Linked DNA regions of Blastopirellula sediminis. The protein of the gene in region 1 interacts with the protein of each later gene in a pairwise test. Links are inferred from orthologs where the notes say so. Each region holds a gene or a part of one and is shown in the gene's direction. Other genes may lie near its edges.

What was found.
Region 2: the proteins of def (region 1) and LOC68_RS24485 interact in binary tests that used the Escherichia coli proteins (3 or more experiments, as listed by UniProt). The link is inferred for Blastopirellula sediminis from one-to-one orthologs.

The regions. Positions count from the first base shown.
Region 1 is NZ_JAJKFT010000010.1:515,502-521,678, reverse strand. The notes cover bases 1,598-4,470. They hold def (peptide deformylase), read left to right. Parts: upstream 1,598-2,678; coding sequence 2,679-3,263; downstream 3,264-4,470. Other genes in these bases: LOC68_RS13720 (hypothetical protein), read right to left, coding at 3,909-4,331; LOC68_RS13725 (response regulator), read right to left, coding at 3,377-3,835; LOC68_RS13735 (hypothetical protein), read right to left, coding at 1,598-2,515. Outside these bases: hypothetical protein, read right to left, coding at 1-763; more of hypothetical protein, read right to left, coding at 962-1,597; hypothetical protein, read right to left, coding at 4,711-5,946; hypothetical protein, read right to left, coding at 6,165-6,177. UniProt on the Escherichia coli protein: Removes the formyl group from the N-terminal Met of newly synthesized proteins. Requires at least a dipeptide for an efficient rate of reaction. N-terminal L-methionine is a prerequisite for activity but the enzyme has broad specificity at other positions.
Region 2 is NZ_JAJKFT010000010.1:3,140,431-3,145,059, reverse strand. Bases 1,653-4,629 are described here. They hold LOC68_RS24485 (aspartate-semialdehyde dehydrogenase), read left to right. Parts: upstream 1,653-2,622; coding sequence 2,623-3,636; downstream 3,637-4,629. Other genes in these bases: LOC68_RS24475 (glycosyltransferase family 4 protein), read left to right, coding at 4,586-4,629; truA (tRNA pseudouridine(38-40) synthase TruA), read left to right, coding at 3,795-4,568; LOC68_RS24490 (GDSL-type esterase/lipase family protein), read left to right, coding at 1,653-2,445. In the rest of the region: DUF1501 domain-containing protein, read left to right, coding at 1-208; more of GDSL-type esterase/lipase family protein, read left to right, coding at 418-1,652.

The DNA.
Region 1 (6,177 bases):
GCAGCGCCATGTGGAGCGCCTTGAGATGGTTGGTCCCGCCGGTCGCCGAGATGCTGCCGACGAATTGTTCGGCGAGCGCTTTTCCTTGATCGTCCGCGAACATCAGCCGCGGCGTGCCGCCGAGCGGATTGAAGACGCGCGGCTCTTCGTTGTAGAAGATGATTTGAAACTGATGGAGCTTGTCGAGATCGCGGAGGCTCGTCAGGAGTTCGCTCTTCGCCGCGGCGAGCGGACGTCCGGCGGAGTTCCCCATGCTGCCGGAGCGATCGAAGACGTAGGCGAACTTGCTGCCGGTTCCTTCGATGCCGAAGACTCGCGTCTTGCCGGCGCCGTCGAGACCCGCTTTGCTTCCTCCTCCACCGCCGGTGAGTCCGCTTGCGCTGGGCAAGCCTGACGTCTGCGAGGCGGCGTCTCCCGCGTCGCCGGTCGGCAGGAAGCCGGCCATATCAAGCGGGGGCTGATCGACCGACGGTAAACTTTCGGAGAGGGACGAATCGGCGGTCGACGTGGAGCTGGCGGCCGACTCGTTGTCATCGGAATCGCCGTCGACATATTCAGTCCGGCCGTCCGAGCGTTCGGCCAGCACGATGCCGCCGCTGCGGCTTGGTTCGCTCGCCGCGCCGCGAGGTGTGGTGCGGATGGTGATCGCCAACACTACGATGATCGTCACATGGACCAGCATCGACATCGCCCAAGCCGGCATCGCAAAGCGGCGCGCGGCTTTCTCGCTCTCGGCCTCAGGCGGATGGATCGGCGTAATCATCGGACGGTCGTAAGTTGTTGTTGGGAAAAGGAGAAACGCGCTCTCGGCGCGGATTCTAGAGGGACGCTTACCTGGGGTCAACGTTGGATAAGCCATCACCGCTGCTAGCGGCGTCGTCCCACTTACGTATTATGCCCCGTTTTCGGATTTTGAAACAATTTTGGGGAGGGGAACCGATTTCGAGGAAGCGCGAGCCATCTAAACGGCGGTCGGCTTGTCGCAATCGCGGGGGTTTTCGGAGAGCAGGCGACGAATCGCCGAGAGGGCGGCGTCGAAATTGTCGGGCGCCAGAAACCCTTGGTGAACCCAATACTTGCGATTCTTCCGCCCGCTGATCCACCGCCCGCTAAAGGCGATGTCGCGTCCCTTGGTTTCGACTTCGTAGTTGCGGACTTCGTCGATGGTGAAAGTCCGTTCCGCCTCGTCGGCTAACATCGGCGCCGTCACGTCTCCCCAGAAGCAGCCATTCAAAACCAGGACTCGTTGGCTGGTGACCGCGTAGAGCATCTTTTCCTGGAGTCGTCTTTTGAAATAGGGAGCGAGCAGGCCCCGCCAGCCGACGGCGATGAAGAGGCTGGAGACAAGCGTCATGATCAGAACGAACGGCGACTGTTCGGCAATCGCCGTCCAAATAGAAATGACCGCTCCGGCTCCGCCCACAATCGCCAGGATGCCGCCAAACGCCATCTCTCCGAGCGTTTCGCTCCACTGCTTGTTCAGGTCGGATCGGCCGAGGTAGTAGACCTCTTCGCCCGGTTGCAGATGGGGGCGCACTTGCGGCAAAAGGGGATGCGCCGTCAGCGGCGTTTCTTTGGCGGGAGGCAGGTGAGCCGCATCGCGCTGCTCAAGTTCTGACTTCAAGAGATCGATCAGCCGTTCGGCGCCTGGGAGCAAACCGACCGGCAAGCGTACCTGCATGCCGTCGCGAAAGTGGATCGCCGTCCGGACGTCGGTCTCGGAACCGGACGAATGAGGGCGATGCGTTTTGACGCTTTCCAGTTGGTTCAAGTATTGCTGGTGGACCGTTGGCCACAGAACGGTCCGAAAGCTGAGCAGCTCATTCTCGAGCCGGAACCAGCGAATCGTCCCAAGCCAGGGACGCAGCACCAGATAGTAGCCGCCGGTCAGACTCAGCCCGCTGGTGACGACGGCGAGCGCGAGAAAGACCCACGGCGTTTGCATCTGCACGCCGGGTCGGCCGATGCCGAGCGCCAGCATCATCATGCCGAAGAGGGAGAGTCCGATCAGCAAGATGACGACGAAGATCTGTTTGACCATTACGGTCGCAACCGACGCGATGTCGAGATTCCCTTCCAGCCGATCGCTGCCGCGCTGGACCTGGGCGAGACAAAGCTTGGCAAGTTCCAGGCCGTTCTCCAGCGAGCGAAAGTCGATGTAGATCGAACTGCCGTCGCGCAGTCGAATGCGGACGCCGTGTTGATTGGTTTCCCAGGCCGGCATATCAACGACGTCATCGAGCGGAACCGACCGACGCGCGCGAAGCGGCCGGGTGAAGGTGAGGTTCGTTTCGTCGGCTTCGAACCAGGTGAGCAGGCTCATGATCCAGATCAAGATCGTCAGCAACCCGGCGACGCCGATGATCAGGGTCATGCCGCCGATGAGATATTGCCCCGGAAAATTGCCAGTCAGCGAGACGATCGCCGTCGCCAACGAACCGCCCGACAGCAGAAACGCCGCTGCGTATCGCTGCAAAAACTGGCGCCAGGAGAACTGCCCGGTGAGACTGACCATGGTTTTCCCCGCGTGGATGACGCGATTGCCGCGAAAAGGGGACGATCCGAGCGCCCGACGTTGCTGGGCATCCTCCCCCGAGCGGAGATTTCCCTTATAATTCAAGGATTATCGCCGTCCCCATTTTCCCGAGGTGGAAAGTGGCTCTTTGAGGAGTTGTCCGTTGCCGCTGCAAGTCGTTCATTATCCGCATCCCACGCTGCGTTACAAATCGAAACCGGTCAAACGGGTCGACGCTGATCTGCGCAAGATCGTCGACGAGATGTTCGAGCTGATGTACGAGAACCGAGGCATCGGACTGGCCGCCAACCAGGTTGACCTGCCGATTCGTCTGTTCGTGGTGAACCTCTCCGGCACGAAGGGGGAAGGAGAAGAGCTGGTCTTCATCAACCCGGTCATCTCGCGCCCGAAAGGGAACGAGGAAGGGGAAGAAGGCTGCTTGAGCTTGCCGCAGGTCTATGGACCGGTGAAGCGCCCAGCCGAGATCCAGCTCGACGCCTACAACCTGCAAGGTCAACTCTTCAGCAAGCGAATCGACGGCATGCTGGCCCGCGTCGTGCAGCACGAAACCGATCACTTGGACGGGATCATGTTCTTCGACCGGATGCAACCGGCCGCGCTGCAAGAGATCGCCTACGACATCGAAGAGTTCGTGATCGACTACAAGAGTCGCAAGGATGTCGGCGGATTGCCGACCGACGAAGAGATCGCCGAACGGCGGCAGCAGTATGAAGAGACGTATTGCTAACGGCGATGGGGAACGACGAACAAACGCATAACGCCCCAACATGGCGAACTACGAATGGTTCGCCATGTTGGGGCGTTTTTTCTGGGTGAACGCCTTACGCGTCCCCCTTCGGCTCACGTCCCTTCGGGTTCGTGTCCCGATTCGTTTTCCATGTCTTCGATGTACCGCCGGAGGCGTTCGTTTTCGTCTTGCATGTCTTTGATGCGGAGCATGTTCGAGACCCGCTTGAGCAGCTCGACTTTGTTGACGGGCTTCGAGAGGAAATCATCCGTTCCGGCAGTAACCGCACGTTCGATGTCTCCTAATTCGTTGAGCGCCGTCACCATCAGGATCATGATCCGCGAGGTGGCGGGGTCGCTCTTCAGTTTCTGGCAAACTTCAAAACCGCTCAGCTTCGGCATCATCACGTCGAGCAAGATCAAGTCGGGCTTGAACGACGCCGCTTTGTCGAGCGCATCTTGGCCGTTGACGGCGATTTCAGTCTCGCAATCGACCCCGGCGAGGTACGCTTCCAGCAGTTCAACGTTGGCTTGATTATCGTCGGCGATCAGGATTTTGTTGGTGTCGGCCATCTGCCCCTTTCCGTAGGCGAATATCTCGTTTCCTACGGAATTATAAGAGGAATCTCGGCAGACGAGAATGACGCTAGTTCGCCGCGACTCGGCGCCTGGTCGGCGCGGCCTGGCTCAGCTCCTGGCGGTATTCGATCGGCAAGACTTCCCGCTCGAGCACCTCCGGATCGTAAGTGGTCCATGTTTCCCGAATTCGACTGGCGTAGACCCGTCGCATGACGTGCATGTCGCGCCAGTAGCTGACGTAGGCGTCTTTGCTCCAGTCGCGCTGCGGCATTTGGCCGGGGCTTTTGATCAGCCGCCAGGCGCGAACCTGGAAGCGGCCGTGCGAACTGTCCCAGTCATAAAAAATGAGCTGGTCGATCACATGACGCCCTTGTTGATCGTAAAGGTGGTTGACCTCAATCAGGTCAACTTTATCGACGGCGGCCGTTTCCTGGGGAGCGGCCCCGGCGATCGCGAGCGTTAGAAGGCCCGCAGCGATGAGACTATTCATGCTCGTGTCCTTTCATCCATCCTTGGTTGAGGGATATACCCCTCGCCCTGTTCCGATAGCGGCGAAGGGTCGGCGAGACTCAGCGACGTAATGCCGCATGCGAAGAATGCTATGGCGAAATCTATGCCAATTCGTATGCGGGCTGCCGAAGTCCGGTCGTTAACCGATAGCAGCTAATGGCTTGCGGAAAATAAGAAATTCAGAAGCTAGGTCGCAGACACTATCGGTGAAATTGATAATGCGCGACTTTTTCGCGGTTCATGAAGAAAAATGCCTAACCGCTGCGCATGTGGGCGGCGAGAGTCGCCAGGATCTTTAGCAATAAAAAAAGGGGAGCCGTAAACGGCTCCCCTTTTAAGTTTAGGGTTTGCGGTCCGCCTTACGATTTTGTCGAATCGTCCGGCATCCGGACCATCTCGACCTTCTCGGTCTGGCCGCTAGCGTAGTGGATCAGGACCGGGGTTTGGTCCTTCGTCAGGCTATCCAGATCGGTCTGGAAGGTGACGCTTTGGTTGTCGCCGATCTGCCAGGCGACTTGCTGCGTCTTCAGATCGACGGCGCCATGGACCGGCTGACTGTTGCCGGTCAACGCGTGGTAGTAGGTTCCGGCGATCCCGCCCGACTTGCTGACCGCCAATTGCAGCAGCATCTTCGACGAGGTCGCGTCGGGGCTGTCGACGATCGCGTAGACCCCCAGCGGCATCCATTGTTCGCCGTCGTCGGCGCCCACTTCATTCGCGGTCGAGGCCAACTGCGAAGCGTCGGCCGCTTGTTGGGTGGCGTAGGCGGTCTGGTCTTCGACGGTCGCCCCTTCTGGGTAGTAGTACGAGTCGCTGTAGACGTAGGTGGTCGGCGTCGCCGCAGATCCGACGATCCAGCCGGCCAGAGCGCCGAAACTGGCCGCCGCCCAAGCGTCGGCGTGCGGATACTTGTACTGCCAGGCGTTCGGATGGCCGGCGTACCAGGCCGGGGAGAACGGTTTCGGTCCGTTGTTCCAGTAGCCGCTGACGTTGTTGTAGATCTGCCCGTTGCGAGCGTTGACGTTGATCTGGTTGTTGTTGATGTTGACGTTGCGGTCGTTCACGTTCGTGTTGTTCTGACGAATGTTCGTCTGACGAGCGTCGACGTCGCGATCGGTCACATTGCGGTCGGTCAGGTTCAGGTTGTTTTCGGTCAGATTGCGGTCGCTCAGATCGCGATTGGCCGGGTTCACATTGTCGCGAGCGCCGTCCAAGCCGAGGAAGTTGTTGAGCTGATCATTGCTCGGGCGACCACTGCCAATGGCGTTGCGATCGCCGAGCGACGCGCCGCTTCCTTGGAACTTGTCGAGGTTGCTCCCTTCCAGGGCGCTCGACAAGCGAGAGTTGCCGCCCAGGTTTTGCAGGCTGCGATCGCCGCTTCCCAGGTTGCTGCCGCCGGCGCTCGGTCGCGAAAGATTGCTGAGGTTTTGGCCGCCGCTAAAGTTGCCGCCGCTGAAGCTTCCGCCTGAGGGCCGAGCGCCACCGAGATTGCCGCCGCCGGAAGGACGAGCGCCGCCGCGCGGCCCCGCTTCCACGGTGAGCGGAGCGACAAGCAGAAGAGCAAGGGTGATCGAGAGTGAAGTAAGACGCAACATGGCGGCCAGTTCTCCATGACGAAGCGACAAATACGGGACGCCGCGGAGGGACGTCTTCCATCTTCAACATGGCATGGAAATGACGTCGTCGCGGGAGAGGGACACGCAGAAGGTCCCTGACCCCCGACAATCGGCCCGGCCCGATTGCTGCAAACGGGGCAATCGTTACGACCGATTCGGCGAGGAGTCGGCTACTAACACTACTCGCGCAATCGCGGTCAGGTTTGAGGA
Region 2 (4,629 bases), 2.6 Mb from region 1 along the record:
CGGCGGAATCCAAGGGGGTCTCAAATACGGCAAGACCGACGAGCTGGGGTACAACGCGGTCGAAGACGTCATGCACGTCCATGACTTCCATGCGACGATGCTGCACCTCTTGGGGATCAACCACGAGAAGCTCACCTTCCGCCATCAGGGACGCGATTTCCGCCTAACCGACGTCCATGGCCGCGTCGTGAACGAGATTCTCGCCTAAGGCGCGGCCAACTTAGGCGAGCGATTTCCCCGTTAGTTTGGCCATAGGCGAAACAACGGCGGGGCAGGGGAGGGGGGGAGAATAAGTCGGCTCCCGGCTTACGATGGCTCCTTTAGACCGCTGATTGCGACCCCACCGCGGGTCGACCATGATAGAAGGTCTGAATGCTTGTTCGCCCCGCCGTTACTTCCCCCCTGAAAACATCCGACATGATCCGAAACGCACTCTGCTCGTTTGCGCTGCTCGTTCTCTTTGCGACATCAGCGATCGCCGCGCCGCAGTTCTCTGGAAAGAAGAGCCAATACCAAGGCTTCGACCGCTACGACTTTGAAGTCGACGGCAAGCAGGTGACCGTCGTCACGCCGAAAGAAGCGGCGGCGGGCAATCCGTGGCTCTGGCACGGCGAGTTCTTCGGCCACAAGACCGAACCGGACGTCATGCTCCTCAACAAGGGCTTCCACATCGTCTACATGCACGTGCCGAACATGCTCGGCTCGCCCACCGCGGTCGCCCACTGGAACGCGCTCTACAAAGAGCTGACCGAGAAGTACGGCTTGGCGAAAAAGCCGGCCCTGACTGGACTGAGCCGCGGCGGCTTGTACGCCTACAACTGGGCCGCCGCTAATCCAGAGAAGGTTGCCTGCATCTATGGCGACGCGCCGGTCTGCGACTTCAAAAGCTGGCCCGGCGGCAAAGGAAAAGGGAAGGGGAGCGCCGGCGAATGGAAGCGGACGCTGGAAGTCTATGGCTTTGCCGACGAAGCGGAAGCGCTCGCCTACGACCAGAACCCGGTCGACAAGCTGGAGCCGCTCGCCAAGGCCGGCATTCCTTTGCTGCACGTCTACGGAGACGCCGACGACGTCGTCCCGTGGGACGAAAACACCGGCGTGATCGCCGAACGTTATAAGAAGCTCGGCGGCGCCATCGAGCTGATCGCCAAACCGGGAATCGGCCATCACCCGCACGGCCTGGAAGATCCGACGCCGATCGTCAACTTCGTCGTGAAGTACGCTGCGGTCGAACCGATCTACGAAGAACAGCCGGCCAAGAAGGTCGTCCCGCGCGACGGACTGGGGAACGTCCTGAAGAAGCTGAACGCCGGTCAACCGGTGAAGATCGCCTATCTCGGCGGTTCGATCACCGCGGCCAATGGCTGGCGCGTCAAAACCCGCGAGTGGTTCCAAAAGGAATTCCCGAAAGCCAAGGTCGAGGAAATCCATGCGGCGATCGGCGGCACCGGCAGCGATCTGGGGGTCTTCCGCGTTCAGCATGACGCCCTGCAGTACCAGCCCGACCTGCTGTTCGTGGAGTTTTCGGTCAACGACGGCGGCGCGCAGCCGGAGCAAATCTGGAAAGCGATGGAAGGGATCGTTCGCCAGACTTGGAAAGCGAACCCCGAAACCGACATCTGCTTCGTCTACACCTTCAAGGTCGGCTACGAAGAACCGACCCGCCGCGGCATGTGCTCGCGAGCCGCTGCGGCCGATGAAATGCTGGCCGAGCATTACGGCATCCCGTCGGTCAACTTCTGCGTTGACGTCGTGAAGCGGGAAGGGGAGGGGACCCTCGTTTTCCAATCGGCCGAAAAGCCGGCCGACGGCGTGATCCAGTTTTCGACCGACGGCGTTCACCCGCTCGATGGCGGGCATGACCTGTACGCCGGCGACGTCGCCGCCGCGGTCGAACAGATGATAGACCTGCCGCCGGTCGATCATGCGGCGAAGCTCGCGACTCCGTTCGTCGCCGACAACTGGGAAGCGGCCAAGATGATTCCGCTGCAGCCGTCGATGCTGAAAGGGAACTGGGAGAAACTGGCCAATACGGAACAGCTGCAAAAGAGCTTCGGCAATCGGCTCGGCCAAATCTGGCACGCGAGCGAGCCGGGGAGCGAGCTGACCTTCAAGTTCCGCGGTTCGCTGGCCCAACTGTACGACCTGCTTGGCCCCAACGGGGGCCAGGTCAGCGTCACCGTCGACGGCAAGACCCGCGACAAGCTGGTCGCCCGGTTCGACAGCTATTGCACCTACCATCGGCTCGCCCTGCTGAAGGTGGCCAACGACCTCGATCCGACCGCCGTTCACACGGTCACGATCAAGCTCGATGCCGAGCAGCCCGACCGCCAGCCGGTCGCTTTCCGCCTGAAAGACCCCGAAACCGAGCTGAAATCTCCCAAGTACACTGGGACCAACATCTGGGTCGGCCAGATTCAGCTGTTGGGGGATCTCGTTACGGAGTAAGCGGATAGGCGTTTTTTCGCCGCTCCTTTCTACGAATTCCTCCCCCCAGGGTTCGGTCTGCGAACCCTGGGCAGGATTGAACTGTCAGTTGAAAACTCGCTATAATGCGGGTTTGTCCTGTCCGCACGTGCCGCGGTAGGGGACTGAAACAAAACAATTTCGCCACAGGAGTTGATGGTGTACGAGAACATTGGAATCGTCGGGGCCACCGGGGCCGTAGGTAGTATCATTCGCCAGCTATTGGAAGAACGAAACTTTCCCTACAAGACGATCACGTTCCTCGCATCCAAACGTTCGGCAGGCACGAAGCTGACGTTCAAAGGCGAAGAGCACACCGTCGTCGAACTGACTCCGGATGCGTTCACCGGTCTCGATCTGGTGATCGGCAGCACCCCGGACGAAACCGCCAAGGAATTCGCTCCCTGGGCGATTGAGCGGGGCTGCGTCGTCATCGACGAAAGCGGCTACTGGCGCATGGACGAAACCGTCCCGCTGATCGTGCCGGAAGTGAACCCGGAAGCGATCAAGAACCACAAGGGCTTGATCTCGAGCCCCAACTGCTCGACCACCCAGATGGTCGTTGCGATGAAGCCGCTGCATGCAGCCGCCAAAATTCGCCGCGTCGTCGTCTCGACCTATCAAGCGACCAGCGGAGCAGGGGTCGCCGGCCAGGCTGAACTGATCGACAGCTCGCGGGCTTCGCTCGACGGTCATGAATACAGCCGCAAGGCGTTTGCCCACCCGATCGCGTTCAACCTGATCCCGCAGATCGGCAGCTTGAAGCATGAAGGGTACACCTCCGAAGAAATGAAGATGGTCTACGAGACCCGCAAGATCTTCGGCGACGAATCGATCCAGGTCTGTCCGACCTGCGTTCGCGTTCCGGTCACCAACTGCCACAGCGAAAGCATCCTGGTCGAAACCGAAAAGCCGCTGACCGCCGCCGAAGCGACGCAACTCTTCCGCGACTTCCCGGGGATCACGGTGATCGACGATCTGGCCAACAGTCAGTACCCGATGCCGCTCGGCTGCAGCGGAGACGACGGGGTTTTCGTCGGTCGCATCCGCAAAGACCTGTCGTGCGAAAACGGCATCGCTTTCTGGTGCGTCAGCGACAACCTCCGCAAGGGCGCCGCGACCAACGCCGTGCAAATCGCCGAACTGCTGGTCAACTCGGCCGCCGCGGTGTAACGCGGTGGCTGCCTCACGGCCGCAATCCAGTCCAACACTAGCCCGCAGCGCAAGCGAGGGAAAGCGGTTGGCGTCGCTTACGTGGTTCGAAGTAGCCAGGCACATTCCCTCGCTTGCGCTGCGGGCTAGTGTCATGCGTCTCCAATTGGGAGACGCAGATGTCTGAGCGAACCGTGCAACTGGTCGTCTCTTATGACGGGACCAACTACGCCGGCTGGCAAATTCAAAACGACCAGCCGACGATTCAAGAGTCGATCGAAACGGCGCTCCTTTCGATCACCGGCGAGAAGATCCGCGTCACCGGCAGCGGGCGAACCGACTCCGGCGTTCACGCCATCGGCCAGGTCGTCAGCTTTCGGACCGAGTCGAAGTTGTCGGCCGACGTGTTGCGAAGAGCGCTCAATGCGGAACTGCCGGCCGACATTGTCGTTCGCAGCTCGCGGAACGCCGCGTCCCATTTCAACGCGATCGACTGCGCCATCAAAAAACGCTATCGCTACCTGGTGCAGGAAGGGCGGGTCAACGACGTTTTCTCGCGGCAGTACGCCTGGTTCGTGAAGAAGGAACTCGACTTCGACGCGATGCAGGCCGCCGCCCAGCATCTGATTGGCGAGCATGACTTCGCCAGCTTTGAAGCGGCCGGTTCCGAGCGAGTTTCGACCGTTCGCCACGTCTACGACCTGGAAGTCTTGAAAAGCGAGCGGCACGAGTTCGACAAGATTGCGATCGAAGTCGAAGCGAACGGCTTCTTGTACAACATGGTCCGGATCATCGTCGGGACGCTGGTCGAGGTGGGCAAGGGGAAGCGCCCGCCGGAGTGGGTCGCCGAAGTGCTGGCCGCCAAAGACCGCACCATCGGCGGGATGACGGCGCCGGCGCATGGGCTATACTTGCTGCGCGTCGATTATCCCGAAAGTTGTTGGCTCGATTAACGAAAGCGACCAGTTCCATGCGCATCGCGCACGTCATTACGCGCATGATCGTCGGCGGCGC